4 regions of the Bacillus sp. TL12 genome follow, and region 1 is predicted to be linked to each of the others. Evidence: riboswitches for the same ligand, from Rfam matches in the RefSeq annotation. Region 1 holds a riboswitch; each other region holds the start of a gene.
What was found. Region 1 has a riboswitch for S-adenosylmethionine ahead of LOK41_RS00755 (bifunctional homocysteine S-methyltransferase/methylenetetrahydrofolate reductase). Riboswitches for the same ligand answer to the same signal wherever they lie in the genome.
Positions count from the first base shown of each region.

Region 2: another riboswitch for S-adenosylmethionine. It lies ahead of LOK41_RS12180 (MetQ/NlpA family ABC transporter substrate-binding protein); the one in region 1 lies ahead of LOK41_RS00755 (bifunctional homocysteine S-methyltransferase/methylenetetrahydrofolate reductase).
Region 3: another riboswitch for S-adenosylmethionine. It lies ahead of metK (methionine adenosyltransferase); the one in region 1 lies ahead of LOK41_RS00755 (bifunctional homocysteine S-methyltransferase/methylenetetrahydrofolate reductase).
Region 4: another riboswitch for S-adenosylmethionine. It lies ahead of LOK41_RS13290 (ECF-type riboflavin transporter substrate-binding protein); the one in region 1 lies ahead of LOK41_RS00755 (bifunctional homocysteine S-methyltransferase/methylenetetrahydrofolate reductase).

Region 1 is NZ_JAJJBY010000001.1:123,058-131,183, reverse strand. It holds gene metC (cystathionine beta-lyase) at 1-486, opposite strand, end outside; gene LOK41_RS00760 (methionine biosynthesis PLP-dependent protein) at 483-1,595, opposite strand; SAM riboswitch class I at 1,667-1,779, opposite strand; SAM riboswitch class I at 1,982-2,092, shown strand; gene LOK41_RS00755 (bifunctional homocysteine S-methyltransferase/methylenetetrahydrofolate reductase) at 2,163-3,995, shown strand; partial or broken gene metH (methionine synthase) at 3,995-7,395, shown strand; gene LOK41_RS00745 (undecaprenyldiphospho-muramoylpentapeptide beta-N-acetylglucosaminyltransferase) at 7,414-8,126, shown strand, end outside.
Region 2 is NZ_JAJJBY010000010.1:127,733-135,858, forward strand. It holds gene LOK41_RS12140 (UDP-glucose dehydrogenase family protein) at 1-352, opposite strand, end outside; gene LOK41_RS12145 (UTP--glucose-1-phosphate uridylyltransferase) at 555-1,376, shown strand; partial or broken gene LOK41_RS12150 (aminoglycoside phosphotransferase family protein) at 1,445-1,784, shown strand; gene LOK41_RS12155 (GNAT family N-acetyltransferase) at 1,840-2,355, shown strand; gene LOK41_RS12160 (YjiH family protein) at 2,481-3,809, shown strand; gene LOK41_RS12165 (GNAT family N-acetyltransferase) at 4,277-4,855, shown strand; gene LOK41_RS12170 (GNAT family N-acetyltransferase) at 4,865-5,362, shown strand; gene LOK41_RS12175 (YdcF family protein) at 5,696-6,325, shown strand; SAM riboswitch class I at 6,496-6,584, shown strand; gene LOK41_RS12180 (MetQ/NlpA family ABC transporter substrate-binding protein) at 6,645-7,463, shown strand; gene LOK41_RS12185 (acyl-CoA dehydrogenase family protein) at 7,477-8,126, shown strand, end outside.
Region 3 is NZ_JAJJBY010000002.1:112,099-120,224, forward strand. It holds gene LOK41_RS02525 (DMT family transporter) at 1-401, shown strand, start outside; gene LOK41_RS02530 (hypothetical protein) at 430-651, opposite strand; gene LOK41_RS02535 (ATP synthase subunit I) at 1,170-1,541, shown strand; gene pckA (phosphoenolpyruvate carboxykinase (ATP)) at 2,037-3,623, opposite strand; SAM riboswitch class I at 3,994-4,115, shown strand; gene metK (methionine adenosyltransferase) at 4,282-5,481, shown strand; gene LOK41_RS02550 (hypothetical protein) at 5,639-5,818, opposite strand; gene LOK41_RS02555 (hypothetical protein) at 5,841-6,077, opposite strand; gene LOK41_RS02560 (MogA/MoaB family molybdenum cofactor biosynthesis protein) at 6,234-6,743, shown strand; gene mobA (molybdenum cofactor guanylyltransferase) at 6,740-7,354, shown strand; gene LOK41_RS02570 (glycosyltransferase family 4 protein) at 7,389-8,126, opposite strand, start outside.
Region 4 is NZ_JAJJBY010000012.1:7,735-15,860, reverse strand. It holds gene LOK41_RS13315 (sensor histidine kinase) at 1-224, shown strand, start outside; gene LOK41_RS13310 (alpha/beta fold hydrolase) at 353-1,132, opposite strand; gene LOK41_RS13305 (YjcZ family sporulation protein) at 1,509-1,616, opposite strand; gene LOK41_RS13300 (energy-coupling factor transporter transmembrane component T family protein) at 1,778-2,605, opposite strand; gene LOK41_RS13295 (ABC transporter ATP-binding protein) at 2,598-4,298, opposite strand; gene LOK41_RS13290 (ECF-type riboflavin transporter substrate-binding protein) at 4,309-4,857, opposite strand; SAM riboswitch class I at 4,996-5,113, opposite strand; gene LOK41_RS13285 (aspartate/glutamate racemase family protein) at 5,424-6,104, shown strand; gene LOK41_RS13280 (PAS domain-containing sensor histidine kinase) at 6,189-7,970, opposite strand.

The sequences.
Region 1 (8,126 bases):
TGCTAATTCGCAAACGGCACGAATGTCGGTTACTTTTAACAATGGGTTAGATGGTGTTTCAATGTAAAAGACTTTTGTATTTGGTCTAATGCTTTGTTTTACTTCTTCTAAATTCGTCATGTCAACGAATGTATGTGAAATTCCGTAACGAGACAGAACTTCTGTTACAATACGATACGTTCCCCCATATACATCTTCTGAAATGAGAACATGATCACCTTGTGAAAGAAGGAGGAAGGCAGTAGAAATCGCTGCAATTCCAGATGCAAAGGCAAATCCTTTTGTTCCCCCTTCTAATAAAGCGATTATGTCCTCAAGTGCTTCACGTGTTGGATTTCCAGAGCGACTATAGTCGTATTTACCAAATGTATCTACATTAAATTGATGAAATGTTGATGTATTATAGATGGGAACGTTAACCGCGCCTGTTTGTGAATCATGTTTATAGTGGTTATGAAGTAAGAGTGTATCTAAAGAATAACTCATATTCTCACACCTTCTTTTACATGTTTAATAGCCTGCTTTAAGTCTTGAATTAAATCATCACCATTTTCAATACCTACAGAAAAACGGAGGAGACGATTACATACGCCGCGTGCTGTACGCACTTCTTCTGGAATATCTGCATGTGTTTGTGTTGCTGGATATGTCATTAAACTTTCAACTCCGCCAAGGCTTTCTGCAAAGGTAATTAAGGATAAAGATTGTAAGAAAGGATTTATCCATTTTTCATCGCGAAGACGAAATGAAATCATGCCACCTCTTCCTGGATAAAAAACATCGGTTACACCATCTTCCTCGTTTAAATAAGAAACGATGTTCTTTGCATTTTCTTCATGTTGTTTCATACGAAGAGCTAATGTTTTCATCCCGCGAATTAATAACCACGAATCAAACGGACTTAATACAGCACCAGAAGCGTTATGATAGTGGGCAAGTTCTTCACAAAGCGCTTGACCTTTTGCAATGACAAGTCCGCTTAATACATCATTATGGCCACCTAAATATTTTGTGGCGCTATGAAGAACAATGTCTGCTCCTTCTGTTAATGGTTGTTGTATATAGGGAGTGTAGAAAGTATTATCTACAATAAGAAGGACTCCGTGTCGTTTGGCAACAGTTGCGACAGCTGCGATATCAGTAACTTGCATTAATGGATTGGTTGGAGTTTCTATAAAAATAGCTTTCGTTTGAGAAGTAATGGCTTGTTCTATTTGTTTTATAGATTGTGTATTTACGTATCTACATCGAATATTCCATTTCTCCTCATGTTCTGAAAATAACCGATAGGTTCCCCCATATAAGTCTTCTGATACGATAAGTTCATCTCCAGACCGGAATAAAGACAGAACAAGAAGAACCGCTGCCATTCCCGAACTACAGGCATATCCTTGTTCCCCTTCTTCTAAATCAGCAATTGCGCGTTCTAAAAGGCCGCGTGTTGGGTTTCCAGTTCGTGAATAGTCGAAACCTGTTGATTTTCCGATTCCTTCATGACGATAAGCTGTTGAAAAGTAAACAGGGGGATTAACCGTTCCTGTAGTCGTTTCGCTTCGATTCCCGATTTGAGCTAGTTTTGTTTCAATTGTTGACATGTTGAATTCCTCCTTGATAAAAAATAAAAAAAGCCTTCTAAGAAGAAGGCTTTCATGCGAATATAGTCTTCTTCTTATCTGTCAAATCTTTTCACAATTTGCTGGAATTAGCACCTTATTAACGAACATGTTAATGGTTGCTGAGGTGTCATAGGGCCAGTCCCTCTACCTCTCTAGATAAGAATAATTTGTATGAAATTTTATTATGCTTTTAACTTTACAATAAAAGATAATTGAATTGCAACTTTATTTTAAATGTTTTTTATTTTCCTTTTAATTTCATTGACTTTTAGTTTGTCCCATGATAAGTTTATTAGAAAATTAACAAAGATTGTTAAAAGGTACACGTATTTCCTTTTAAAAAATAAATGAATAATTAAGATAAACTCTTATTGAGAGCGGTGGAGGGAAAGGCCCTGTGAAACCCGGCAACCTTCAAACGAAATGTTTGAAACGGTGCTAATACCTGCAGAACAATTTGTTTTGCATGATAAGAGGAGGATTGATGATGTCCCCCTCTTCAAGGTGAAGAGGGGGTTTTTATATTGATAGAAAAGAGGGAGACAAGTGAAAATTCTAGATTTATTATCAAAAGGGATTATTATCGGTGATGGAGCAGTTGGTACATTATTACATTCTCATGGTTTGCAAAGTAGTTTTGAAGAATTAAATCTATCAGATCCAGATTTAATTATATCTATTCATAAACAATATGTAGCTGCCGGTGCAGATATTATTCAAACAAATACATATGGTGCAAATGAAGCAAAATTGCGCATGTATGGTTTAGAAAATCAGGTTACCAAAATTAATAAAGCAGCAGTAAAGCTTGCAAAAGCAGCCGTGACAGACAAGAATGCTATTTTAGGGACGATTGGTGGTATGAAGCATATTGGAGCCGTTACAACGACTGATATGGAACGGGAATTTATGCTACTTGAGCAGGCCGAGGCATTATTAGAAGAAAAGGTTGATGGATTATTATTAGAAACATTTTATGATGAATTCGAATTGCTACATGCGGTGAAAGTACTGCGAAAACAAACAGATATTCCAATTATTGCACAGTTAGCTCTTCATGAAGCAGGCACAACCCAAAATGGGAATGATGTAAATGAAATATTAAAACAGCTTTTAGATTACGGTGCAAATGTAGTCGGTTTAAACTGTCAGTTAGGACCGCTTCATATGACGGAAGCTTTCAAAATGATATCGATTCCGAAAAATGGGTATTTGTCAGCTTATCCAAATGCAGGCCTTCCAAACTATGTAGAAGGGCGTTACATATATGAAGGAAGTCCTGCTTATTTTGAAGAGATGACACCGAAATTTATTGAACAAGGTATTCGCTTGTTAGGGGGATGTTGTGGTACAACGCCAGCACATATCGAAGCGATGAAGCGTGCGATTACAAATGTAACGCCTGTTACAGAAAAACAAATCGCTCAAAGACAACAAGTGGTTCCTATGCAAACAAAACGTGCTAGCACCCATGTTACTCTTGCGGAAAAAGCGAAGAAGCAAACAACAGTTGTTGTTGAACTAGATCCCCCAAAAACATTAGATACGCAGCGTTTTTTTGAAGGGGCAAGGGCATTGAAAAGAGCGGGAGCAGATGCGATTACGTTAGCAGATAACTCGTTAGCATCTCCGCGCATTTCAAATATGGCAATGGGGGCATTATTAACGAAGCACGATATTCCAGTGCTGACGCATTTAACGTGCCGTGACCATAATGTGATTGGCCTACAATCCCATTTACTTGGTTTATCAGCTTTAGGAATGGAAGAAGTGTTAGCTTTAACAGGTGATCCAGCTCGTGTTGGTGATTTTCCAGGAGCGACGTCTGTATATGATTTATCTTCTATTGAATTAATTAAAATGATTAAGGAAATGAACGATGGACGTTCTATTTTAGGGAAATCGATTGGTTCTGCGACAAGATTCTCTGTTGGAGGAGCTTTTAACCCGCATGTGAGGCATTTAAAAGCAGCGGTGAAGCGGATGGAGAGAAAAGTTGCAGCTGGTGCAGAGTATTTCTTAACACAGCCCATTTACGATGTAGATTTAATTGAAGAAGTATACGAGGCGACAAATCACTTAGAACAGCCGATTTTTATTGGTATTATGCCTTTAGTAAGTAAGCGGAATGCTGACTTTCTTCATTTTGAGGTGCCAGGCATTACATTGCCCGAAGAAGTGAGACAACGAATGGATGGACACGATACGCAAGAATCTGCAATTGAAGAAGGGATTCGCATTTCACAAGAGTTAATTGACGCTGCGATGAAATACTTTAACGGTATTTATCTCATTACACCATTTTTGAAATATGAAATTACAGAAAATCTCGTTAAGTATGTAAAAGAAAAGCAAGAAGTGAAAGAAGGAGTCAACTGATGAGACCGATAGAAGAGAGATTACAAAATGATATTTTAATATTAGATGGTGCCATGGGAACGATGATTCAGCAGGCAGATTTAACTGCAGAAGATTTTGGCGGCGAAGAATATGAAGGATGTAATGAATACTTAGTAAAAACAAGACCAGATGTTATTTTAGATATCCATAAAGCTTATATTGAAGCAGGAGTGGATATTATTGAAACAAATACGTTTGGTGCTACGAATATTGTATTACATGATTACGAGTTATCTCATTTAGATGAAGAGTTGAATGAAAGAGCGGCATTTCTAGCAAAACAAGCGGTAAAGGAGTGTGGTAAAGAAATATATGTAGCTGGTGCTATGGGGCCGACGACAAAAGCAATTAGTGTAACTGGTGGTGTAACCTTCGAAGGATTAATTGAGGCATACACTAGGCAAGCTAGGGGATTATTACGGGGCGGCGTTGATGTATTGCTTGTAGAGACGAGCCAAGATATGCGTAACGTGAAAGCGGCGTATTTAGGGATACAACAAGCATTCACAGAAGCGAATCATACGGTCCCGCTTATGATTTCAGGAACGATTGAGCCGATGGGGACGACGTTAGCGGGGCAAACAATCGAGGCGTTTTATTTATCAGTTGAGCATATGAAACCATTATCTGTCGGATTAAATTGTGCGACAGGACCAGAATTTATGCGTGAACATATTCGTTCTTTATCAGATCTCTCAGAGTGTTATATTTCTTGTTATCCAAATGCCGGTCTTCCAGACGAGGATGGACATTATCATGAGTCACCAACTTCACTTGCAGAGAAGGTGAAACAGTTTGCTGAAGAAGGCTGGATTAATATTATTGGTGGTTGCTGCGGGACGACACCTGATCATATACGAGCGATAAAAGATTCACTTGAGTCTCTCAAACCACGTGAAAATCATGAGCGAGAAGGTCATGGGATTAGTGGTTTAGAAGCATTGCAATATGATGATTCTATGAGGCCGTTATTCGTTGGTGAGAGAACAAATGTTATTGGGTCAAGAAAGTTTAAACGATTAGTAGCTGAAGGGAATTTTGAGGAGGCTGCTGAGATTGCAAGGGTGCAAGTGAAGAAAAATGCTCACATTATTGATATTTGTATGGCTGATCCAGATCGTGATGAAGTGGAAGATATGGAGAGTTTTTTGGCAGAAGTAACGAAAGTATTAAAGGTTCCCATTATGATAGATTCAACGGATGAAAATGTAATGGCGAAAGCTCTCACGTACATACAAGGGAAAGGTGTCATTAATTCTATTAATTTAGAAAACGGAGAAGAGCGATTCGAGAAAGTGACGCCACTTCTCCGGAAATATGGTGCGGCAATTGTAGTTGGGACGATTGATGAAGATGGCATGGCAGTTAGTGCAGAAAGAAAGTTAGAAATCGCAAAAAGAAGTTACGATTTATTAACGAAGAAATACGGTATACGCCCATCGGATATTATTTTTGATGCGCTTGTTTTTCCGGTCGGAACTGGTGATGAAGAATATATCGGTTCAGCAGCAGCAACGATTGAAGGAATTCGCCTTATTAAAGAAGCTTTGCCAGAGTGCTTAACGATTTTAGGAGTAAGTAATATATCGTTTGGGTTACCGCCAGCTGGTCGAGAAGTGCTAAACTCGGTCTTTTTATATCATGCAACAAAGGCTGGGCTTGATTATGCGATTGTAAATACTGAAAAACTAGAGCGCTATGCATCCATTCCAGAAGAGGAAAAAGAGCTCGCAGATGCACTCTTATTCGAAACAACGAAAGAAACACTAGAAGAATTTACAAACTTTTATCGGGTTGCGAAGAAAAAAGAAACGGTCATACAAGAAACATTAACGCTTGATGAAAGATTAGCAAATTACATTGTAGAAGGAACGAAGCAGGGATTGCATGAAGATTTAAGTCTCGCACTAACAGAAGGAAGAAAGCCACTTGATATTATTAATGGTCCGCTTATGACCGGGATGGATGAAGTAGGTCGTTTGTTTAATAACAATGAGCTAATTGTTGCTGAAGTCTTGCAAAGTGCAGAAAGTATGAAAGCAGCTGTAGCATATTTGGAGCCTTATATGGAATCTAGTGATAGTGCGAAAAAAGGAAAAGTATTGCTAGCAACTGTAAAAGGTGATGTACATGATATTGGAAAAACCTGGTAGAAATTATTTTATCTAATAATGGCTATGATATTGTCAATTTAGGAATCAATGTCCGCTCTGATCGCATTGTTCAAGAAGTGAAAGAAAAGAAACCAGATATTATCGGGCTTTCTGGATTATTAGTAAAATCAGCGCAACAAATGGTAGCAACGGCTGAAGATTTACAAGCGGCAAATATTGATATTCCAATTGTTGTTGGGGGGGCGGCGCTAACGAGAAAATTTACAGAAAATCGTATTTCACCTTCCTATGGTGGACTTGTAATGTATGCAAGCGATGCAATGTCAGGGCTTGATCTGATCAATCGATTACAAAAAGAAGAAGAGAGAGAACAGATGAAGTTGGATAAAAAAAATCGCCATCTTCATATTGTGAAAGAAGAGAAGAAAAAAGTAGAGGTTATACCAACAGTCATTGAACCGTTGCCACAAGCGAAAGTTATGATACCAGATTCAACAAAGCGGGTCGTACTTCGTGATATCCCAGTTTCGCATCTTGCACCATTCTTAAATAGACAAATGTTAATTGGACATCACCTTGGCTTAAAAGGAAATGTGAAAAAGTTATTAAAAGAAGGTGATAAGAGGGCGCATGAATTAAACAATTTAATTGATGAATTGTTGCAAGAAGGGCAGTCTTGGCTAAAGCCAAAAGCTGTTTATCAATTTTTCCCTGCCCAAAGTGATGGACAAACGATCATTATTTATAATCCAGAAGACCATACACGTGTGTTAGAGCGTTTTTCATTCCCAAGACAAGGGAAAGCACCGTACCGTACATTAGGAGATTATTTAAGGCCAGTCGGAGATGAAATGGATTATGTCGCCTTTTTATCTGTTACAGTTGGGCAAGGTGTTCGTGATATTGCGGAGGAGTGGAAAGAGAAAGGGGATTATTTACGCAGTCATACTATCCAATCACTAGCATTGGAACTCGCAGAAGGTCTTGCTGAAAAAACACATATGTTAATTCGTGATCGCTTTGGAATTCCAGATTCACCGGAGATGACGATGGAAGAACGATTCCGTACGAAATATCAGGGGATTCGCGTTTCTTTTGGCTATCCAGCTTGTCCAGAGCTTGCTGATCAAGAAAAACTATTTCGCTTAATTCAACCAGAAGAAATTGGAATTTCACTAACAGAAGGATTTATGATGGAGCCGGAAGCATCTGTAACGGCAATGGTATTTGCTCACCCCGAAGCACGGTATTTTAGTGTACTATAGTGTAGAAGGGGGAGGAGTATGAAAAGAATAGTCTTTACAGGCGGTGGATCAGCTGGACATGTGACACCTAATTTGGCGATTATTCCACATTTACAAGAAAAGGGTTGGGATATTTCGTATATTGGTTCCCATCAAGGAATTGAAAAAACAATTATCGAGAACGAAGGAATCCCGTACTATAGTATAGCGAGCGGAAAGTTACGCCGTTATTTTGATTTGAAAAATATAAAAGATCCTTTTCTTGTTATGAAGGGCGTTATGGATGCCTATGTGCGAATACGAAAGTTAAAACCAGATGTTATTTTTTCAAAGGGTGGTTTTGTCTCTGTACCAGTAGTAATTGGCGGATGGCTAAATCGTGTTCCAGTCTTGTTACATGAATCGGATATGACACCAGGACTAGCGAATAAAATTGCACTCCGTTTTGCTTCGAAAATATTTGTTACATTTGAAGAAGCTGCGCAGCATTTGCCGAAAGAAAAGGTGATGTATACGGGATCACCTGTGAGGGAAGAAGTGTTGCGTGGGAATCGTGAAAAAGGGTTACACTTTCTAGGGTTCCATGCTAGAAAACCAGTCATCACAGTTATGGGCGGGAGCCTAGGAGCAAAGAAAATCAATGAAACAGTACGAGAAGCATTGCCAGATCTTCTTAAAAATTATCAAGTTGTTCACTTATGCGGAAAAGGGAATCTAGATGAGACGTTACAAGGCGTGACAGGGTATAGACA
Region 2 (8,126 bases), on a different contig from region 1:
TTTTTGTGATAATCGTTTTATATGATTTTATGTTTTGAGCTATTACATCGATAACAGAATAAATGTATTGTAAATCCGTTTTTCCATTGGGGGCGGAAGGAGTTCCAACAGCAATCATAATAACAGGTGTTTGATTAATAACTTGACCAACATCACTACAAAATTTTAAACGATTTCTATTTTTATATAGAAGCTCTTTTAAATCCGGTTCGTAAATAGGAAGGTCACCTTTTTGAAGAATATCAATTTTACTTTGGTCTTTATCAACACAAACAACATGATGTCCTAAATTTGCTAATACTGCTGCTGAGGTTAGTCCAACATAGCCAGAACCTATTATACATATGTCCATAATAAGGCACTCACCTTTCTGAAAATTTGTACCTGCTTTTATATTATATTGATGGACAAGTCTGACTTGTGCCATATCAAAAGCCCTATTCATACGATAAACGATAGGGATGGATAAGTTAAATGCCTTTTTTTGATAGATTGATGAGCGGGTAACGAATTACTGAATATACTATTGGAAATAGGATGAAGGAGCGAGGATCGTGATAAAAAAAGCAATAATTCCAGCTGCTGGTTATGGAACGCGTAGCCTACCTATTACAAAAGTAGTTCCAAAAGAGATGTTTCCGATAGGAAATAAACCTGCGATTCATTATATTGTAGAAGAAGCTGTAAATTCTGGAGTTGAACAAATATTAATTGTTCTTTCAAGAACAAAGAATTTAATAGTTGATTATTTTGATTATTCATTAGAATTGGAAGCGTTTTTAAAAAGAGAGGATAAATCACATTTATTAAATGAATTTTCTATTCCGGATATTCAAATTCATTATACGAGGCAACCGTATGCAAGGGGACTGGGTGAAGCAATAAAACTAACGGAAACATTTATAGGAAATGATCCTTTTGCTGTACTTTTACCAGATGATATCGTAATTTCGGATAAAGAACCAGCTTTAAATCAATTAATTAAGATATACCAAGAGACAAACAGTAGTGTAATAGGTATCCATACAGTACCGGACGAAGCTTTAGGAAAATATGGAATTGTAAAAGGGGATATAGTAAAAAAGGATTATATGCAAATTACAGATATTGTTGAAAAACCGAAAGTAAATCCCCCATCTAATTTTGCAGTGATTGGTCGGTATGTTTTTACACCAGATATTTTTCCGTTGTTAAAAAACATAAAGCCTGGAGTCGGAGGAGAGTATCAACTCACTGACGCGATCCATTCTTTACTTACAATGAAAAACGTGTATGGGAAAATCATTGATGGAAACAGATATGATATTGGACAAGAAGATGAATATATTCAACTTCTTAATCTTATCTATAAACAAAATAAAGGAAGTAAGAATTAAAGGGTGGCAATGTTTTCTCATGCATGTGAGTAGTCTAATAAATGTTTATTAAACTACTCACATGCATTGTTGTAGATTTTGAATCAATTACTTATGTAGATCGCATAGAAGGATTAGCGTGGCTTATAAAGTGGTATTCTCGGACGAAAGGAATATCCTCACATGAAGTTTGTCCTAAAGTTGCTCAAGCATTTTTGCAGGGATATGATGCAGGTGATTTTTTAGATTCGACTGATTACGAAAGACTGTCCTCGTTATTATGGTTGTCTGGTTGCTTGAATTGGAATTTTGTTAAGAAGACATTTGAAATTTTAGAAGGAGAAAATTGTGAAAGGTTACTTGAAGAACATCTAGAATTTTTTTAAGTTACGAGGAGAAAAATTATATTCCTTATTAAAGGTAAATTGATTATTTCTTTTTTATTGAAATAAAGAGTCGAGGTACGAAAAAGGAGGAAGAAACATTGTATCAAAATACTCTTGAAGGTTATCAAATTAGAACTGCACATGGCGAGGAAAGTATTCTCATTATCCATATGCTAAAAGAAGTTGCACAGTGGTTAAAAGAGAAAGAAATCGACCAGTGGCAGTATCTCTTAGCAGGTGGAGATGACGAAGAAATCATTCAAGCTATAAACAATAAAAACACTTACATCATTTTAAAAGAGAATGAAATAATAGGCACTTTTACACTGTCTTCCATACAAAGTGAATGGGATCGCCATATTTTTGGTGAAGATGCTCTTTCTGATTCACTATATTTACATAGACTAGCGATTATCCCTAAGTGTATGAAAAATAGAATAGGCGAAGGGGCTTTGATGTGGATTCAAGATAATATGAATACTGACAAAACGTTCTTAAAGTTAGATTGTGTTGCAAATAATACGAAACTAAACAACTTCTACAAAAATAATGGTTTTGAGCATATTGGCGTGGTAGATGGTCATAATAAGTATCGAAAAAGGATGGGAAAATAGCTCCCATCCTTTTTCGGATAGTTGGTTTACACTTACATCTTACAGTTGTTATTTAATATATACAGAAAAAAGAGGAGTACGAACTATTTATACAGAATATTTAGATAACTGGAGGTGTAGAGGAATTGGGTCAAATTGAATTAGAAAACAAAATCGTAAAAACAGGGCAGGAGAAACAAATCATTCTTCGTTTTATCCTTGCTAGTTTGATTGGTATCTTTATGTTTTTTGTTCCTGTTACAATCAATGGTACGTCATCAATCATGATTGACCACATTGTATCTTGGATTCGAGCAGTAGTTCCATCAGCTGTCCCATATTATGCTTTATTTGTCATGACAATTGGTGCAATATATCCGTTTTATACAAAGAAATGGAATGCGTCCATTGTAGATATGTGCTTTTCACTCTTAAAAGTAATTGGAGTCATATTTGGAGTATTGTACTGTTTTAAAATAGGACCAGCTTGGTTTTTTGCTCCTGATGTTGGACCGTTTCTTTATGAAAAACTAGTCGTGTCGGTAAGCTTACTTGTCCCAATTGGATCGGCATTTTTAGCATTATTAGTTGGCTATGGCCTATTAGAGTTTATCGGTACATTTTGTAGACCAATTATGAGGCCACTATGGAAAACACCGGGACGATCAGCAATTGATGCAGTTGCTTCTTTTGTTGGGAGTTATTCTTTGGCCTTGCTCATTACTAATCGTGTGTACAAAGAAGGAAAGTATACGACTAAAGAAGCAGCAATTATTGCGACAGGTTTTTCAACGGTTTCGGCAACATTTATGATCATCATTGCCAAAACATTAAACATTATGCACTTATGGAATTTATATTTTTGGACCACACTTATCGTAACATTCATTGTAACCGCTATCACTGTGAGAATCCCACCACTACGAACAAAACCAGATACATACATTACTAAAGAAGGTTTTCCAGAACCAGTCTATAAAGAGAAGAAGTTAGAACGTGCTTGGGAAGATGCATTAGAAGTATCGAAATCTGCGCCAAGTGTGATGAAAAATATTTTAATCAACCTAAAAGATGGATTCATTATGACGATGGGAATTTTGCCATCTATTATGTCAGTTGGATTAATCGGTATTTTACTAGCAAAGTATACGCCGGTATTTGATTGGATTAGTTATATTTTTTATCCATTTACATGGCTGCTGCAACTTCCAGAAGCCGAACTAGCCGCAAAAGCAGCATCAGTTGGAATTGCTGAGATGTTTTTACCATCATTACTTGTTGTGAGTGCGCCGCTTGTAACTAAGTTTGTCATTGCCGTTGTATCGGTATCATCTATTTTATTTTTTTCAGCGTCGATTCCATGTATTTTGTCTACAGATATTCCGTTAAAAGTTTCTGAACTTATTATTTTGTATGTGCAAAGAACAATTTTAACATTGGTGATTATTACGCCAATTGCATATGTGTTGCTTTAAGAGTGTAAAGGTCACTCTTATATTATTAAAGTGATTTCTTTTGGATTTCTAGTAAAAGAAATTTTGGGGTGCGAACCATTCACCATGTACAAGCTTTGGCATGTATACGGTTATTGAAATAAATAATGGGAGAGATAATATGGATTCTTTGTTGTTTGGAATGTTGGGAGGAATTATATTTAGTATCATTACGATCGGACTTCAAATTAAATTGAGATTGCAATCTATTGAAAATTTGTTAGAAAAAATTTTAGAGCACAAAAATAATAATTTGGAGAAAAGGGATTAAATATATTCTCTATATTTTACTTTGAGAGGTGAAAAAGGCTCACTTGCGTTATAAAGGGGAGTCTTTTTTTTCTGTATGATTGGATTTAAAGTGGTAGAAAATGATATTTTGAATATTTTGATATATACTGAGCGGCAAACTATAATATAGCTATATACATAGAAAAGGGGATTTTTTTATGGAAATAGTAAATGAAAGAGCAATGTTACGATTAATGGGTGCAAATGATGTAGAAAAATTGTTTTCAATTGTGGAAGGAAATAAGGAAATATGGACGTATTTAATATTTAAAATGGAAAGCTATCAAGATATGGAGCGATATGTTGAAACGGCAGTAAAACGTTATATAAGGGGAACGGATTTACCATTTGTTGTGATAGATCAAAAAACGAATGAAGTTGTAGGGAGTACACGTTTGTATAGTATTTCCAATGATAACAAAACGGTTGAACTTGGCCAAACTTGGTATCATCCGAGTGTACAACGAACAAGTATCAATACCGAATGTAAGTACATATTATTACAATATGCGTTTGAAGAATTGCAAATGCTGCGTGTGCAAATAAAGACAGATTTGCGCAATGAAAAAGCACAGCGCGCAATTGAAAGGCTTGGTGCGGTAAAAGAAGGTGTACTAAGAAATGAAAGAAAGTTGCCGAGTGGCTATGTCAGGGATGCGGTTGTATATAGCATCATTTCGAGTGAGTGGCCAGTTGTGAAAGAACAACTACTGAAAAAAATGGATTTGTATAAATAGGAGGTATACATGGTAAATATTGAAACAAAGAGACTGAAGATGATTCCCTTTACATTAGAGTTTGTTGAGGCAACGATAAAAGGAAGAGGAGAGCTGCAAGAAATCATACCATATAAAATATCTTTAGAATGGCCCATGCCTGATTATAAAGATATTTTATCGTGGATTGCGGAAGGTTTACGAAAAAATCCGGAGCAAAGTAAGTGGAGTGGCCTCATTATTCATAAGGAAGATAATGTGATTATTGGTGATATGGGTTGTAAAGGTGCACCTGATTCAATGGGTACAGTAGAGATTGGATATAGTATTGTGCCAGAATATCAAGGGAATGGCTATGCAACTGAAATGGCAAAAGCTTTCGTTGAATGGCTACAGCAGACTAATGAGGTGCAAATCATTAAAGCAGATTGTTTCAAGAGTAATATTGCCTCAAGTAAGGTTTTAGAAAAAACAGGATTCAAATGTGTACTGGAAGAACAGCATATGAAATATTGGATTATAAAATAGATAGAAAAAAGAGGTGCATTTCTATGAAAATAGAAAAATCCCTTCTTTTTTTCTTACAAAATGATTACTTCTTTTATATACTTTTGTTTCATCATTCCCTTCTGTGAAGAAATTCGTTACAATAGAGTTGCATAAGAAATTTTGTACATAAATCAAATTCATAAAATATGAACCACAAAAAATAGTAAATTAAAAATCCTCTATTTGAATGAAAACCCTTTATAGCACCAATCAATTGTTGAGAAAAGTGCCTTCTTTCAAATGAACTCAAATATAATGATTTAAAATAGATTATTTTTTAGAAGTATGGATAATGCACGGGGGCCAGTACAAATGAAACAAAATAAGAAAAGTAAAAAAAGAAGAGTCTTGCAGGTGTTCTTGCTCATGGTTAGTTCTATCATTCTATTTGTAAGTTATGCAGCTTACGATATTTGGAATTATCGCTTTAAAACGGACGAGGTAGATACAGATGCTGCTGTTGTACTAGGGGCGGCTTCTTGGAACGGAAAACCATCTCCTGTATTTCGTGAAAGAATCAATCATGCGATTTCTTTGTATAAGAATGGAAGTATTAAAAAAATTATTTTTACAGGTGGTACGAAATTTGAAGCAGAGCAGGAAGAAGCACGTACTGCGAAAGCGTATGCATTAAAGCATAATGTAAAGGATGAAGATATATTAATTGAAACACAGTCGCGTTTTACAGAAGATAATTTAAAGAATGCGAAACAGGTTGGAATTGATAATGGCTTACATACATACACGATTGTAAGTGATCCTCTTCATATGAAGCGAGCGATGAAAATAGCGAAGCATATTGGGATGGATGCATATGCATCACCAACGCCAACGTCAGCATATAAAACATTAGATACAGAAATTCCATTTTTCTTTAAAGAATTATGTTCTTATATTGGGTATGTCGCATCGTTACCTTTACGTATTTTGAAAGGTGATTAAAAAATAAAGAAAAGGATAGACAAAGGTAGAGTGGTTCTACGGAGTCTATCCTTTTTTATATAAAGATGGGTTAGGGTTTCTATATATTTACAAATTATTGAAAAATTTTAAAATAAAAACCTTGTATTTTCATCGGAATAGTGACACAATAGAGAGCATAATCAAATATAATCTTATCGAGAGAAGTGGAGGGAACGGCCCGATGAAACTTCAGCAACCTATTTGTAATAAAAAGGTGCTAATTCCGAGTAGATAAGAAGGAAAAGAAATGACAACCTTCTTTTATATGTAAGGTTGTTTTTTAATAGGAGGAGAAAGGATGAAGCGATTATTTTTTGCACTTGTAAGTATTGTATGTAGTTTATTTATCATTACTGGTTGTACGCAGACATCAGGGGGCGATCAAAAAGAGATTCGTTTAGGGTTTACACCTGGTCCATATAGCGATCAAGTGAAAAAAGCAGTACAACCGTATTTAGAAAAAAAGGGATATAAAATTAAAATTGTTGAGTTTAATTCACCAAACGAAACAAATCCAGCGTTAACGAATAAGGATATTGATGCAAATATATTTCAAAGTACTGCTTTTATGAAGTCTTACGCAAAAGAAAATAATGCGAAAATTTCAAGTATTATTCAAGTTCCATCAGCACCTCAAGGTGTATACTCTGAAAAACATAAATCATTAGATGATTTGAAAGATGGAATGAAGATTGGGGTACCAAATGATCCAGTTAATCTAGAACGAGCATTACGTATTTTAGAAGGGATTGGCTGGGTGAAATTAAAAGAAAATGTAAATATTTTAACAATCTCTGAAAAAGACATAACGTTTAAAAAGAAAGATTTCAAATTAGTGCCACTTGAATCACCACAAATACCAAGAGCTATGAAAGATTTAGATTACGGCATTATTAACGGAAACCTTGTCATTTCATCTGGACATAAGTTAAAAGAAGCATTGGAATTAGAAAAAACACCTCCGCAACATAGAATTATTGTTACGGTTCGTGATGAAGATAAAGAAAAACAATTTGCGAAAGACTTAATGGAAGCGTACCATTCACCAGAATTTAAAAAGATGATTCAATCTGAAGAACAATTTGAAGGATTTGTGCTTCCTGATTACTTAAAGTAAAGGAGATCTTGATATGACATTATCATTTATAGAAACAGAAGAACAAGTTCTCGTATTGGAGAAGATAAAGGCATTAATTCCGCAATTTGCAGGAAGGGAACATCAACTGAGTGAACTCGGATCTTTTCCTTTTGAAAATATTAAAGAGTTGCAGAATATCGGTTATACGAAGTTAACATTACCAAAAGATGTCGGAGGAAAGGCCATTTCATTGTATGATTTTGTTTTATTTCAAGAAAAGATTGCAGAGGGAGACGGGGCAACAGCTTTATCAATCGGTTGGCATCTTGGAATAGTGAAAGAACTTGCGGAAAATCGCTCATGGAAACCTGAGATGTTTACGTGGTTTTGTGAAGAAGTAAAAAAAGGCGCTCTTTTTAACCGGGCAGCAACTGAACCAAAGACAGGGAGCCCAACGCGGGGAGGAAAGCCAGAAACGCTCGCTGTCCAAAAAGGCGATAAGTGGATTATAAACGGAAGAAAGACTTTTACAACGATGGCACCTGTACTTGATTATTTCATCATCTCAGCGAGTATTGAAGGGCGAGATGAGATCGGAGAATTTGTAATCCCAAGACATGAAAAGGGTGTGTTAATTGAAGAGACTTGGGATAGTGTTGCGATGCGTGGAACCGCTAGCCATGATCTTGTACTGCAGAATGT
Region 3 (8,126 bases), on a different contig from region 1:
GACCACTGATTAGAAAATATTCAGCACTTCGCGTAACTGCATGGTCAGCAGTTGTTGGAGCGATTCCACTCGCTATACTGAGCGGATGGCATATTTTTTCATTGCCGTTTCAAATTGAACAAGGAATGACATGGTTTGCGCTATTGTATTCTATTTTCTTTGTCACAGTATTTGGCTTAGTTATGTGGTATATTGGAGTTCAAAAAATTGGGGCCTCTCATACAATGGTGTATATGTATATTACGCCATTTGTTGCAGTTGTATTTGCGGCGGTATGGGCGAAGGAATATATTTCGCTGCAACAAATAATCGGCGGAGGGATTATTTTTCTCGGTTTATGGTTTGTGAAATCTGAAAAGTTTGAAACGCAGTCAATTGCGCCAGAACATATATCAAAATAGGAAAACAGATCAGTTATGATCTGCTTTCCTATTTTTTTATTTTGGGCAGAAATATAAGGAACAAAATAGCAGTAATAAGTGGAAGTAAGTTGAGAAAAGGTATGCGAAACAGCGCAATGAGAATAATACCAGGGAGAAGGACACCGAGGACAGCATAGAAAATGCTATGTTTTTTTGTGTACCAATATAACGAGAGTCCTATAAGTGCAGGGATAATGAGGTGGATGAGAGCCATTAAAAAATAAATCATGGGAGGCCTCCTTTAAAAGATATTAAAAGCTTTCTTTTTAGATGGGAGAGAGAATCCCCTCATGGATAGAAGCGGTCAGTGCCATTTTTCGCCCCCATGCCATGTGAGAACAGAAAGAGGGAACGAGTAGAGGTCTCTTTATGTTTCCGAGGCCGTGGTTTATATGTTGAAAAACTAAAACGTGTATATATACATCATATCCATATGTTTATAGATTGATATCACTTTTTTGTAAATCTATGAAAAAATGTTTGAAAAAAAGTCATAAATTGCGTCTGTCTTCAAACTAGAAATCTTGTATAATATTATTTCTGAAAAATATTTTAACAACATAAGTGTAGTGTTTATGTTGTTTTTCTTTTAAATGTAACAGATAAAGTGAAACTTTAATCAGTGGGGAGGATTGATCCCCTACCTAGCTTCCTTGTTTTTGCTGAATTTTGAGGTGGGAGACTTACTGCCCGTTAATGCGGGGTAAAGTCTGATGATATGTAAATAAGATGATAAAGGAGAACTACATGATTAGTATGTCATTAAGGTCATTTAAAATTCAAATGTATTATTTGCTAGGCGCAATGCCATTAGGATGGGCGATGACACCTTTTTCTGCTCACTTTTTAGGTGTAGGGATTGGTTTACTCGTTAGTATGTATTGTGTTTGGATTTTAGGAAGACGTATCGAAAAGCTTGGAGATAGTATTGTAAAAAAGAGTAAAGCACCAACACTTGGTATGATTAATCGCTTTGCAGCGGCAATTCTCGGTGCAATTATTATGTATGAGATTGAACATCATATGGTTATGTGGGCGTTTGCTGTTGGAATTATGGGTGGTTATTTCTTAATTGTTATTAATTTAGGGTATTACAGCATGAAAGATGCGAGGAAATAGATAAGTACAAAAACCAAAAAAACTTTTCTTTTAGGTGGGAGAGAGCGTCCGACCATGGATAGAAGCGGTCAGTGCCATTTTTCGCCCCATGCCGTGTGTGAAAACAAAGGGAGCAAGTGAGAGGGAAATCCACTTTTATTTTTGAAGCCGTGATGTGTATGTTGGGAAATCAAAATATATAAATTTCCCCTCCTGGTATACTCCTTTTCTTTTTGAGTAGGGAGAGAGCGTCCGGCGATGTGTAGAAGCGGTCAATGCTTTTTTTGCTCCATGCCGTGTGTTAAAGCAAAGGGAGCAAGTGGGTAGGAAGTTTGCATTAGGAGTACCACGAAAGTAAAAGAAAGAAGCTTACGTTTTTATCGTAAGCTTCTTTTTTATTGTAAGTATGTGTAACCAGCAAAGTCGCATGGGTTTTGTCGGTGAGTACGCGATCCTTTTAGGTTACAACATGCTTATTCATATGAGTAAAGGTCATTCAGACAGTAAAGGTTTAAATTAAGCGATTGGACCGCCCAATTTGATAATATCTTCAGAAACATTCTCGAATTTCTTGAAGTTTTCTTTGAATTCATTTGCAAGTTCGATTGCTTTTGCTTTGTAAGCTGCTTTATCAGCCCATGTTTGTTCAGGCATTAATACTTCATCAGGTACACCTGGTACATGATGTGGTACTTCAAGACCGAAGATGTCATGTTTCGCTGTTTCAGCTTTATCAAGCTCGCCGTTTAATGCTGATTGTACCATTGCGCGAGTGTAACCTAAGTTCATACGTTTTCCAACGCCGTATTCGCCGCCAGTCCAGCCAGTGTTTACTAAGAATACTTTCGCATCATGTTTCTCAATCTTTTCACCAAGCATTTCAGCATAGCGAGATGCATCAAGTGGTAAGAATGGAGAACCGAAGCAAGTTGAGAATGTTGCTTGCGGAGATGTTACGCCGCGCTCAGTTCCAGCTAATTTACTAGTGTAACCGCTTAAGAAATGGTACATAGCTTGCTCTTTATTTAATTTACTGATTGGAGGTAATACTCCAGATGCATCAGCAGTTAAGAAAATAATTGTATTTGGATGTCCTGCAACACTTGGTACTACGATATTATCAATCGCATCAATTGGGTATGCAGCACGTGTATTTTCTGTTAATGTAGTATCATTATAATCTGCAATACGTGTTTGATTATCAATTACAACATTCTCAAGCACTGATCCAAATGTAATTGCATCAAAAATTTGAGGCTCTTTCTCATGAGAAAGGTTAATACATTTCGCGTAGCAACCGCCTTCAATATTGAATACGCCATTATCAGACCAACCGTGTTCATCGTCACCAATTAATTTACGGTGTGGATCAGCAGATAGCGTTGTTTTACCTGTTCCAGATAAACCGAAGAATAAAGCAACATCGCCTTCTTCACCTACGTTTGCAGAGCAGTGCATAGATAAAATATCTTGTTCTGGGAGTAAGAAGTTCATGATAGAGAAGATTGATTTTTTCATTTCTCCAGCGTATTCCGTACCACCGATTAATACGATGCGTTTTTCAAATGAAACCATGATAAATGCTTCAGAGTTTGTGCCGTCAATCTCTGGATCTGCTTTAAAGCTTGGTGCAGAAACAATTGTGAATTCAGATTCATGATTTGCTAATTCTTCTTCAGTTGGACGAATAAATAATTGATGTACAAATAAATTGTGCCATGCATATTCGTTAATAACTTGTAATGGAAGACGATAGTTGCGATCAGCACCAGCGAATCCTTTAAATACGAATAATTCGTCTTTTTCCTTTAAGTATTCTAATACTTTTGTATATAATTTATTAAAATGTTCTTCAGAAATCGGTTGGTTTACAGATCCCCAAGCGATTTTATCTGCAACCGATGCTTCTTTCACAATAAATTTATCTTTAGGAGAACGTCCTGTATACTTTCCTGTAGAAGCAGAGACGGCACCAGTAGAAGTTAATTTTCCTTCATTTCTCATTAGTACTTTTTCCACTAATTGTGGAACGCTTAGTTGAACCTGTGCATTGCTTCCGTTCAGTAATTCGTGTAATCCAATTTGGACATTCACAGTACTCATATTTATATACCATCCTTTTCATTTTAATGAAATATTTCTCGTAATCCCCACCAAGAGTATAACACAATCATATAAATAATGTATACTATTTATTTATTTTTGTTTGTGTGAATGTATAATTTTCCTATTAATATTTTATTCGACATAAAGTGAAACTTCCATCCGTATGTTTTTCACGGATGGTTAGCCCTCACCAATCGGGCATTTACGGGCAGTTATTACATATATCTTCTTTGTTCTTTCAAAATTTTTTTGGGGTGGGATATTACTGCCCGTTAATGCGGGGAGAAATGCGAAAAACTTGTAGGAATATGTGAATATTAATTGACAAATGAATATCATTTCTTTAGTATAGGTTGGGACGGATACTCTCTTATCCCGAGCTGGCGGAGGGACAGGCCCGATGAAGCCCGGCAACCTCACTTGTATTGGTAAAAACAAGTGAATAGGTGCTAAAACCTGTGCGAGGCGAAAGGTCTCGAACGATAAGAGCGAAGGGCAAAAAGCAGTATGCAAGTAGCAAATTAAACCTTTTCTCTATAAATAGGAAAGGTTTTTCTTTATGCTTGTGTGGGAGAATAAATGAATGTCGCAGTTTGTGGCAAATTAAGGATGAGTTCCGTACAATATATACAATTACTGTAGGGAGGTTTACCACATGACAAAACAACGTCATCTGTTCACATCTGAGTCTGTAACTGAAGGACATCCAGATAAAATTTGTGACCAAATTTCTGATTCAATTTTAGACGCGATCTTAGCAAAAGACGCAAACGCACGTGTAGCTTGTGAAACAACAGTAACAACTGGTTTAGTATTGGTAGCGGGGGAAATTACGACTTCTACTTATGTAGATATTCCAAAAATCGTTCGTGAAACAATCCAAGGAATCGGTTACACTCGTGCAAAATACGGATTCGATGCAGAAACTTGTGCAGTTTTAACATCTATCGATGAGCAATCTGCTGACATCGCTATGGGTGTTGACCAAGCGTTAGAAGCACGTGAAGGTCAAATGACTGACGCTGAGATTGAGGCAATCGGTGCAGGGGACCAAGGTTTAATGTTTGGTTTCGCATGTAATGAAACAAAAGAATTAATGCCACTTCCAATCTCACTTGCTCACAAATTAGCTCGTCGTTTAACGGAAGTACGTAAAGATGAAACATTAGAATATTTACGTCCAGACGGTAAAACGCAAGTTACAGTTGAGTATGATGAAAATGGTAAACCAGTACGCATCGATACAATTGTAATTTCAACGCAGCATCACCCAGAAGCTACGTGGGAACAAATCGATCGTGACTTAAAAGAGCATGTAATCAAAGCTGTCGTACCAGCAGAATTAATGGATGAGGAAACAAAATTCTTCATTAACCCAACTGGCCGCTTCGTAATCGGTGGACCACAAGGGGATGCTGGTTTAACAGGACGTAAAATTATCGTTGATACTTACGGTGGATACGCTCGTCACGGCGGCGGTGCATTCTCTGGTAAAGATGCAACAAAAGTTGACCGTTCTGCAGCGTACGCAGCTCGTTATGTTGCGAAAAACATCGTAGCAGCTGGTCTTGCTGACAAAGCAGAAGTACAACTTGCATACGCAATCGGTGTAGCACAACCAGTATCAATTTCAGTTGATACATTCGGCACTGGTAAAGTATCTGAAGAAGTACTAGTAGAACTAGTTCGTAACAACTTCGATCTTCGCCCAGCTGGCATTATCAAAATGTTAGACTTACGTCGCCCAATTTACAAACAAACAGCAGCTTACGGCCACTTCGGACGTACTGATGTAGACCTTTCATGGGAACGTACAGACAAAGCGGCAGCTTTAAAAGAGCAAGCTGGTCTATAATATAAGAAGAAAAAGCTTTGCGCGAAGGCGCAAAGCTTTTTTTATTGTATGGATTTTCTATTTACATGTAGATTGGCTAATTCCACTGCACATAATTATGGAATCAAATTTAGGAAGCTAACCAAGCAGAGTGTAGATTTTTTGCGAAACAATGCCATCAACCTTTCTTTTGACGCGCTTTTTCAGCACAAAATGCACTGCATAGCAAAAAGAGCGTCGCGAATCTCCAGCCACCGATTGCTGAATAAGGAACAGCATCCTTTAACGCCATCCCGGCACTGATGGAAGCGACAAATAGAAGGATAAATACGGTTGTGAGTTTTTGATAAAGTTCCATGGATAAACCTCCTATGAAAAAATTATTTCGTATCAGATTGTTTCGAACGATCCCAAGTCCATTGAAATAAGTAGGCGAGTACGAGAGGGCTTGCTGTACTTGTTAAGTATGTGTGGTCAGAACTATCTGACATTTTGGCAGATAATTTTAAAACATCGATATCCCATCCATAGGCAATGAGTTGGCAAAGGTTTAGAAGAATGAGAAATGGGATAATTGGCATATGTCGCCTTATAGTGTTAAATAGCACTCGAATCATAAAGCTCCCTTTTTATGGTTATATATACTAATATTGTATCATAATGCTTTATCCGTTCACTACATAATTATGTAAGTGTGATGTACTTCATATTTGATAGATTTTCTATCCGATATGATAAAATTATGAGTAGTTCATAAGAAGGAGCGAATAAAAATGAGCGTTATAGAGCATAAAAAACAAGCGCCAAAAAAAGTGCGCTGCAAAATTATTACGGTCTCTGATACACGTACAGAAGAGACAGATAAGAGCGGTAAGTTATTAAAAGAATTATTAGTAGAAGCAGGACATACGGTAACTGCTTATGAAATTATAAAAGATGATAAAGAAGATATTAGGCAAGCTGTATTATCTGGCTATCACCAAGAAGATGTTGACGTTATCTTAACAAACGGCGGAACAGGCATTACGAAGCGTGATGTGACAATTGAAGCCGTTTCAGCATTATTAGATAAGGAAATCGTTGGATTTGGTGAACTGTTTCGAATGATTAGCTACTTAGAAGATATCGGTAGCGCTGCAATGCTAAGTAGAGCGATTGGTGGAACAATAGGGAGAAAAGTTGTCTTTTCGATGCCTGGTTCTAGCGGAGCGGTTCGTCTTGCGATGAATAAATTGATTTTACCTGAGCTTGGACACATTACATTTGAGCTGCATCGCCAATGAAAAAAATAGCAGGAATTGTATTGGCAGGTGGTATGTCGAGGCGCTTTGGTGAGCCAAAAGCCTTAGCAAGCTGGCAAGGACATACTTTTATCGAACACATTGTTCAGGTCATGCAGACTACCGTGCAAGATGTAGTTGTCGTTAGCGTTAGTCATCCTGATATAAGAGAAAGAATTGTTACTTTAGTAGACGTTCCTGTTATAGAAGATATTCCTTCCTATAAAGGAGATGGACCGCTTGCGGGGATTGTATCAGGAATGGAGCATATAAATGCAGAGTGGTATATCGTTTCTCCTTGTGATACGCCAAATCTTTCAAATGAGTGGATCACAGTATTAACAAGGCAAATAGATGATGAATATGAAGCTATTATTCCGGTTATTGATGGAAGAAAGCAGCCATTATTAGCGGCATATCATGATCGTGTAAAAGAAAAAATATACGCATTGTTACATGAAGAAAAACGAAGTGTGGGACAGCTTTTATCGCAGTGTCATGTAAAGTATGTGATGGAAGAAGAATGGAATGTGGCGAAGGAATTGTTTATGAATGTAAATACACAAGAGGAATATGTCCGGTTACTGAATGAGAAAAAGAATAAAAAGGTATGACGTTATAGCGTCATACCTTTTTATTTTATGAGTATTAGGCAAGTAGTCCGGTATTGTTTTGCTGAAGCACCTCTTCATATTGCATGTATAAGCCGTAAAAAATCTCGTCCCAGCTTTGTGTAGTAGCGTAGGTTCTAGCAGCTATGCTCAGTTGTTTCCGCATTTCTTCGTTATTTAACAATTGATAAATGGATGATAAGAATGAGTTCACATTTTTTGGTTCACAAAGAACCCCTGTTTTTCCATCTGTAATAATATTTTTTATTCCGCCAGCATTTGCGCCAATTACGGGTGTACCACATACAAGTGATTCAAGTACGACATTGCCAAATGTTTCGGTGGTCGATGGAAATACCATTAGATCAGAGCATGCATAAGCTTCTGCTAAGCTTTCTCCTTGTAAATATCCTGTAAAGGTTACGTTAGTTGTTGGCGCGGTTTTACGTAATTCTTTGGCAAGGGGGCCATCTCCGGCAATAAGCCAATGAATATCATCTGTTCGTTCTTTAAGTGTTGTTTGAATCAATATACGAAGTGTCTCAATATCTTTTTCAGGGGTGATGCGTCCGGCATATGAAAGAATGTGTGGAGCAGTAATATTATATTTTTTTCGGAATACGTCTTTATTGTAAGCAGGATGGAAGAGAGAACCATCTACTCCCCGTGCCCATATATATAAATTTTGAAATTCCTTTTTAGCTAATTGCTGCAATGTTTCAAGAGAAGGGACAAAGTTTTTTTGCATATGGCTATGAAACCATTTTAAATAATT
Region 4 (8,126 bases), on a different contig from region 1:
AAGTTACGATTGTTATTAAGGATAGTGGAATTGGTATGACGCCAGAACAAATAAATCGATTTGGCGAACCGTATTTTAGCACAAAAACAAAAGGAACCGGTTTAGGTACGATGGTTGCAGTGAAAATCATTGAAACGATGAACGGCACTTTAAGTATAAAGAGTATTGTTAATAAAGGAACGACTTTAACGATTACATTTCCACAAAATAATGAGGTTGCTTAATAAAATAAAATCTTGATTTAAAAGGAGCTCCTATGCTCCTTTTTGTTTTCCCTTATATAAAAATTAGCTATGCTTTTATAAGATTTTGCATAAATTAGTTATATAAAAACCTTAATATCCATTCATCTCTATGAGTATGGAAAAAGTCTCATATCGGTATGAATAAAAACAAACTGCTGAATCATTTCATTTAAACATTTTGCTGCTTTTGTAGGAATTTGATGCTTTACGTTATCAATGAATTTTAATTCATTACATGGCAATTTTCCATGCAGTAATTTCGCATGACTATAAAATACCTTATCTTTATGACCATAAACTAACAGAACCGGAAGCTGGATATTCCCGAGCTGATTCGTACAATTATAATGCAAACTATAACGATAATATTGCCAGATATTTTTGGCATTCCCTTTTCGTGCTTCTTTAAACATCTTTTTGAACAATTTATGTGTATTTGAATTGCCCCATGAAATAGACCATGCTAAAAATGAAACTGCTCCCAATTTCGCAAGTTTCACGCCAAGTGAAATCTTATTCTTTAGATATCCACCCCTAACTTCTGACATCCCCCCTAACGCTCTTTCAGCAAAAGTCAATAAAAATTCTAATGCGATAGAGCTTTCAGTCGAATATCCACATACAAATGCTTTTTTAATCTCCAAATGATCCAACAAACATCTAATGTCTTCAGCAATCAATGGATAAGTTATCGGTTGTTTTGAATACTGACTCCTTCCGTGCCCTCTAATATCAAAAGCAATTACCTTGAAATTTTGGGATAATTCCTCGATTTGGTACTCAAAATTCACACAAGTAAGTACAGGGGGATGAATAAAAACAATAGGAACCCCTTTTCCCTTAACGATATAATATAGACTACTACTGTCCACATCCAACATTGGCATGTATGTAATCACCTCAACAATCTAAAATCATCCCTAACTCTTTTTCAAGAAAAAAAGTATCTTCCAAAATGATGCATACTAAAAATTGATTTCAGTACAATTTTGATTTAAATCACAGCCGTCCCTATTTCATTTTTCATTGATTAGCATAGCTGTACCACTCTTTATGTATGTATTAAGTTTTTTATTTGTAAAACTCAATCAGAATCAATCACCGGTACACAAAAAAATCAAAACTCTAGAAAATTTCTATTGGAAAAAGGAGCATGATAGCTCCTTTTTCATGTTGAATCTTGTAAAGATACGAAAAAAGTATCTTTAATAGTTTTTCTGATTCTATAATTCTGCGACGAATGATTAAAAAATCGTTTGTTTTTTAATACCCTCCGCCCCAGCAGCTGCATCCAACAATAATTAATAAAATAAATAAAACAACTAATAAAGCAAATCCTCCGCCAAAACCGCAAGAACCACCGTGACTCATATTTTCTCCTCCTTTTAGTATAAAACCAATGGATAATTGATCGTTTATTAACGGGTTCGTATTATACAGTATGTATCTATGTAATTTTGGAGCATGTCTTGGATAAATTAAAAAAAGCACTCCGCGAGTGCCTAAATTTTATCCGAATAACATTGAGAAACTTACAATGGATACCAAAACCCTTTGAAAACATTTAATTTCAAATAAATGGCAAGTAATAAAATTATAATACCAATAATGAGCCCTATATAGTCCTCTTGTTTTGCCTTTGTTGTAAAATACCATGTTCGTTTCTCTTTTTTTCCGAATCCTCGTAAATCCATCGCATTTGAAACGGTATCGATTCGCTCTAAAGATTGAGTAACAAGTGGCCCAAAAATGAGTACCCGGTTTTTAATACGTTCCCAAAAATTCGCTTCTCCTCTTTCAAATGGTACACCTCTTGCTTCTTGAGCCTGTTTAATCAATTTGTATTCCGCTTGTATATTCGGTATGTAACGGAGTGCAATGTTTATTGCATAGGCAATCTTATACGGTAAACCAATTTTATATAGGCTGCTAGCAAACTCACTTGGATGTGTCGTGTATATAAAAATAAGTGTAAATGGTAATAACGTAAAATATTTTAACGAAAGCGTAAGAGCATAAAAAAGCGTTTCGAATGTAATAGTAGCGTATCCAACATGCAAGAATGCTGTACTTGTACCAGTTATCTCAGATCCATGGGTTGGTGTAATCAATAAAATCATCGCTGAATTTAACATACTAAATGTGAAAATGACACTAAATATAATTACAACTTTTTTTACCGGGATTTTAGCGATCACTAACCCAAAACAACCAACGAAAAACAAGCATAATAAAATACGAAAATCAAAAAATATGAATGTAAGAGTCATCCAGATTATAAATAACAACAACTTAATTGCGCCGTCCATACGATGAAAATATGTATGATTTTCTATATAGAATAAACCTGATTTACTCATAATCCCCCCTCCTTTTTTTCTCCATATACATTTGTACAAAAACTTCTGGAAAAGGGAATTTACTCAATTTTGCCAATGTAGTTAGCGAACTTTCCTGTAAATTAGCTTGCTGCAATACTTCGCTATTTGCTAATACGATTAGAACAGTATCATCAGCAAGTATTCTTCCTTGATGAAGAACAACTGCACGGTCTGTATATTCTAAAGCTAAGTTCATATCATGTGTAATAAAGATAAATGATATTCCTTGTGTTGCTAATACACTTATACAAGACATAAATTGTTTATAATGAAAATAATCTTGTCCTGCAGTTGGCTCGTCTAAGATGATGAGCTTCGGATTCATTGTTAAAACTGATGCAATGGTAAGCCTCTTTTTTTGCCCGTAGCTTAACACTTGAATCGGCCAATTTCGAAATGGATATAGCCCGCAAATTTGCAACGCCTCTTCCACTCGTTTATGTATTTCTGAGCTAGAAGCCTTCTGTAATTTTAATGAAAAAGCAACCTCATCCCAAACAATAGATTGTGTAATCATGTGATTAGGATTTTGCATAACGTAAGATATCACTTCTCCACGCTTCCGAATAGACCATGAAGTTATATTATCATTATCAAGTACAATTTTTCCTTTCTGTGCTTTGTTCATTCCAGTTAATAAATGTGCAAATGTAGATTTACCTGCACCATTATGTCCTAATAATGCTACAATTTCTCCTCTTTGTATGGAGAGTGTTAGGTCCCTCAATGTAAAACCATTGTGAGAATATGAAAATGAAATGTTTTCTATTTTACATAGGATTTCTTTTTTTTGTTGTTTTTTACACGTAGTAGAATTTAACATCCATTGCTTAACCGCTTTATTCAACCTCTCATGATTTAAACTTCCAATTGGATATAATTCTTCATCTAAAATATTCATTTTTATGTTTTTTAATGCTTCAATATATACAGGTTCTCTTAATCCTATTTCTTGTAGCATGTTTGTTTGTAAAATCCTTTTTGGTGAATCGATTGCTACAATTTCTCCGTCGTCTATTAATATGATTTTATCTAGGTCTAATTTTAATATCTCCTCTATTCTATGCTCAATAATAACGATTGTTTTATTTAATTGTTGATGTACATTTTGAATAAGTTCTACTGTTTTTAAACTACTTATTGGGTCTAAATTTGCTAATGGCTCATCGAATAGTAATATGTCGGCATCTGTCGTTAGTAGACCAGCAAGAGAAACAGTTTGTTTTTGGCCACCAGATAATTCATGTGGGCTTCGTGAATGAAATGTATGCATCTGAACTTTCTGCAAAGAGTCCATAACAACAGCCTTCATTTTTTTCTGTTCTACGCAATCATTTTCTAACGAAAATGCAACATCTTCCCCTACAGTTAACCCAATAAACTGGGAATCTTGATCTTGCAAAATAGTTCCTACAAGCTTACTTTGCTCAAAAATACTACTTTTTCGTGGATCCTTACCACATATTGAAATGTTCCCAGTACTTGATCCCTCATAGGAAAAAGGGATTAGCCCATTTATACAATGGGCCAATGTAGATTTTCCTGATCCACTTCGACCAGCAATCAATACTTTTTCACCTGGATAAATATGGAGTGTAATATTCTTTAAAGTAGGTTCTGTCACTTGTTGATATTGAAATGTAAATTGTTCAAAGGAAATAATCGGCTTCATTGTGCTATCCCTACTTTTCAATTTTTAAATGTGTATGTTTTTTATTTGCTTTCGCTAATCCAAGTGTAATTGGTAAACCAAGGATTAAGAAAACAAGGGCATCTGCAATCGTTGCACCAAATACTTGAATAACAATTTTATCTAAAGGCTCTCCCATCACGATAATATCGAAAGCGCCTGCAAATATAATTGCAATAACAATCCCAAGTAAACCTGTTACAGCAAAATATGTAATATCTCGATTATGGAATGTTCCATTTTTCACACTGAAACTTGCTCGTTTTTGTACAAGTCCCATCGTATATCCAATAATGCCTGAGCTAAGTACCCATCCCCACCATATTCCCCATCCAGCGATAGTATCTGTTACTGTATGACCAATAAGACCAATCAAAAGTCCTGCAAATGGACCGAAAATTGCACCAAAAATTGTTAATATAACCAGAGCAGGTTTTATAAATGTGTTTGGGGCAATTGAAAGTCCCCATAAACCTAATACACCATATATTGCAGAACCGATCCCAATTGCTACGACTAATTTTGTAGATAATTTGTTCATATGAATTCTCCTCTCATTCTAGTTAGTTTCTATTAGTCCTATGTGAAAAATCATTGAATTATGAACATTCACTTCCTTTCTCCCTAATAAAAAATGACCTCTGTTATAAGAGGCCATTTGTATATGAAATATATGATTCCCTTATCTTTCAAAAGACAATATGTCCTTTGTGGAATTAGCACCTTCCTATTTGTATGAATAAATAGGAGTTGCTGAGGTTTCATCGGGCCGTTCCCTCCACCTCTCTGGATAAGTATTCGTTTGTAATTTGTATTATTTCATTAACGTAAATTAATTTTAATATTTTTCTTACTATTTCCACTTTTGTGTAAAATAGATAAAGTGAAACTTTAATCAGTGGGGGGTTTCCTCATCCCCCACTGATTATTAGTTGAACCAATCGGGCCTTTACGGGCAGTTTATCTCCCACCTAACTTCTTTGCTCCCGCCGAATTTTGAGGTGGGAGTATTACTGCCCGTTAGTGCGGGATGAATAAAACATTGTATTCTTATCGGAATTATGGAATAATTGATGTAACAAAGCGAGCTAACGGGAGGAATTGAACATGAAAGTAATCGGATTAATTGGTGGATTAAGCTGGGAATCAACATCTCTTTATTATAAACATATTAATACGCTAACTTTATCTCAGTATAATCATAATGCGAAGCTTGTTCTTTATAGCATGGATTTTGGTGAAGTGACAAATTTATTACAAAATCAACAATATGAAGAAGTGCAAAATCAACTCGTTCAAGTAGCTCAAAAAGTAGAACACTCCGGTGCAGATTGTATACTTATGTGTTCAAATACAGTACACCAATTTGCGGAAGAAGTAGAAAAAGCAATCTCTATCCCACTTCTTCATATTGGCGATGTAAGCGCTGAAGAAATTGTTGAACATAATGTGAAACGGATTGGTTTGCTTGGAACAAAACAAACAATGGAACAAGATTTTTATAAAACGAGACTAGCTAATTATGGTATTGAAACAATTATTCCCGAAGAAGATGAACGAAATTTCATTCATCATGTCATTCTCCACGAATTAAGTAAAGGTATTATTTCAAAGCAATCCAAAGACCATTTCTTACAAATTATTCAAAATCTCATTAAAAACGGGGCAGAAGGAATTTTATTAGGATGTACAGAAATACCGTTACTCATTTCACAACAAGATCTTTCTATCCCTGTATTTGACACTGCTTTTTTACATGCCAAAATTGCAGTACAATTCGCTGGCTAATCAAAAAAAGAAGCTATCTTACAAGGTAGTAAGATAGCTTCTTTTCTTTGCTGCTACTCTATGTGAAATGGAAATTAATCTCTATTATAAAGACCCGGTTATAGATGGCATAGCTGAATGAGAAGTACCTTGCTCACTTTGAAACATAGGTAAATAAATAGTAACGGATGTTCCTACTCCTACCTCACTCATAATACTAATTCTTCCTTGATGACTTTCAATAATTTTATAACTGAGCATTAACCCAATGCCAGTTCCTTTTTCTTTCGTACTATAAAAAGGTTCACCAAGCCTTTTTATTCTTTCTTCAGGGATTCCTACGCCCTCATCCACTATATTAATAATAACTTCCTTACATTCTGATTTTTTCACAGAAATGGAGATTTTCCCTCCATCTGGCATAGCTTCAATTGAGTTTTGCAAAATATTAATAAAAACTTGTTTTAATTGATTTTCACAGCAATCTATTATTAATTCCTTTAATTCTATATGCAGATCAATTTGAATATTGGTCATGATTGCCTTTGTATTAATTAACGAAACGACATTTCTTAATATCGAACAAATATTTTTCTTTTCAGTTGGAATGACATCAGTCTTTGCAATTGATAAAAACTCATGAAGGATAGATTCAATTCGCTCAATTTCTGACAGCATAAGATCGAAATATTTATCTTGATCTTCTTGATTAATTTGAAAGAGTTGAATAAATCCTTTAATCACTGTCAGTGGATTTCGAACTTCATGTGCTACCCCAGCAGCTAACTGTCCAATTGCTGCAAGTGTATCTGATTTATTCAATAACTCTTCAGTCTTTTTCCGCTCAGTAATATCTCGAACAATTATCATAATCTTATCTTGTAAAAGTGATAAACACCTAGCTTCAAAGAAACTAATACTCCCTTTAAGTGTTAACGGATATTCAACAATAACTGTAGATTCTTTTTGTTGTACTTGGTGAATCGCTTCTCGAAATTGCTGTGCTACAGGTGATGGCAAGACTTCATAAAACTTTTTCCCCATAAACGATTCAGCAGGTACGTAAAACTTAGATGGTGAACCAGCTTTATAATCTATAATTGTTCCATCAGCCTCGGTTAAAAAACACAAATCAGGTAATGCTTTGAAAATAAGCTCTAGCTCAGATGTTTGTTGCTTTAATTGTTCTTCAATTCCTTTTCGATGCGTAATATCAACTCCAACTGCCCAATAACTATAACCAGGTACTGGAAAATGTTCTGAGATGTTTGACCACATGATTGTTTTTATTTCTCCATTTTTGCATGTTAATTTCATTTCCCAATCTCGAAAACTTTTTCCACGCACCGAAAATTTCTTTTGAATGTGTCTGCGATAACTTTCATCCGGATATAGCAATTCAAGTGCTTTTGGATTTTCAATAATCTCTTCTGCAGCATAACCTGTTACAAGCTCACATTCCCGGTTCCATAATATAAAATTTCCATCTTTATCAAGAGCATCAACCATAATGGGCATATTTTGTAAGATTGTATGTAACTGTTCTTCTTTTTTAGAAAGTAAATGTATATTTTTTGTTTGATTTTGAAGTTTATCCATTGCACTATCTACAATGAGGTTTGAAAGCATTTCGAAGTATTTTTGACAAGTACGGATGTCCTTTTTTATTGAACAAGCAACAAATGATCCAAGATGTTGCTCATATAAAAAAAACGGAATTTCAATCTTTGTAAGTTCTATATTTTTTTCTCGATTCATACCAAATGAAAAAATACATTCCATATTTTGATCAAGAAGTTGATGTGAAATATTTGTTAATTTATAAAATTGTTCTGCCATGGTTTCTATTGTGTTCACGTCAATGAGTTCCAATAGCCGAGCATTCATTCTCTTTCCACCTCTATATGTAAAATTAATACCATTTTTTACTCACGCTTCTCCATTATACGAATAATGTTCTCATAGGTATATAGCAAGAGCATAATTATTCAAATAAATTTTATTTTTCAATAAAAAAACATTCCCAACATTCTATAATTCCTT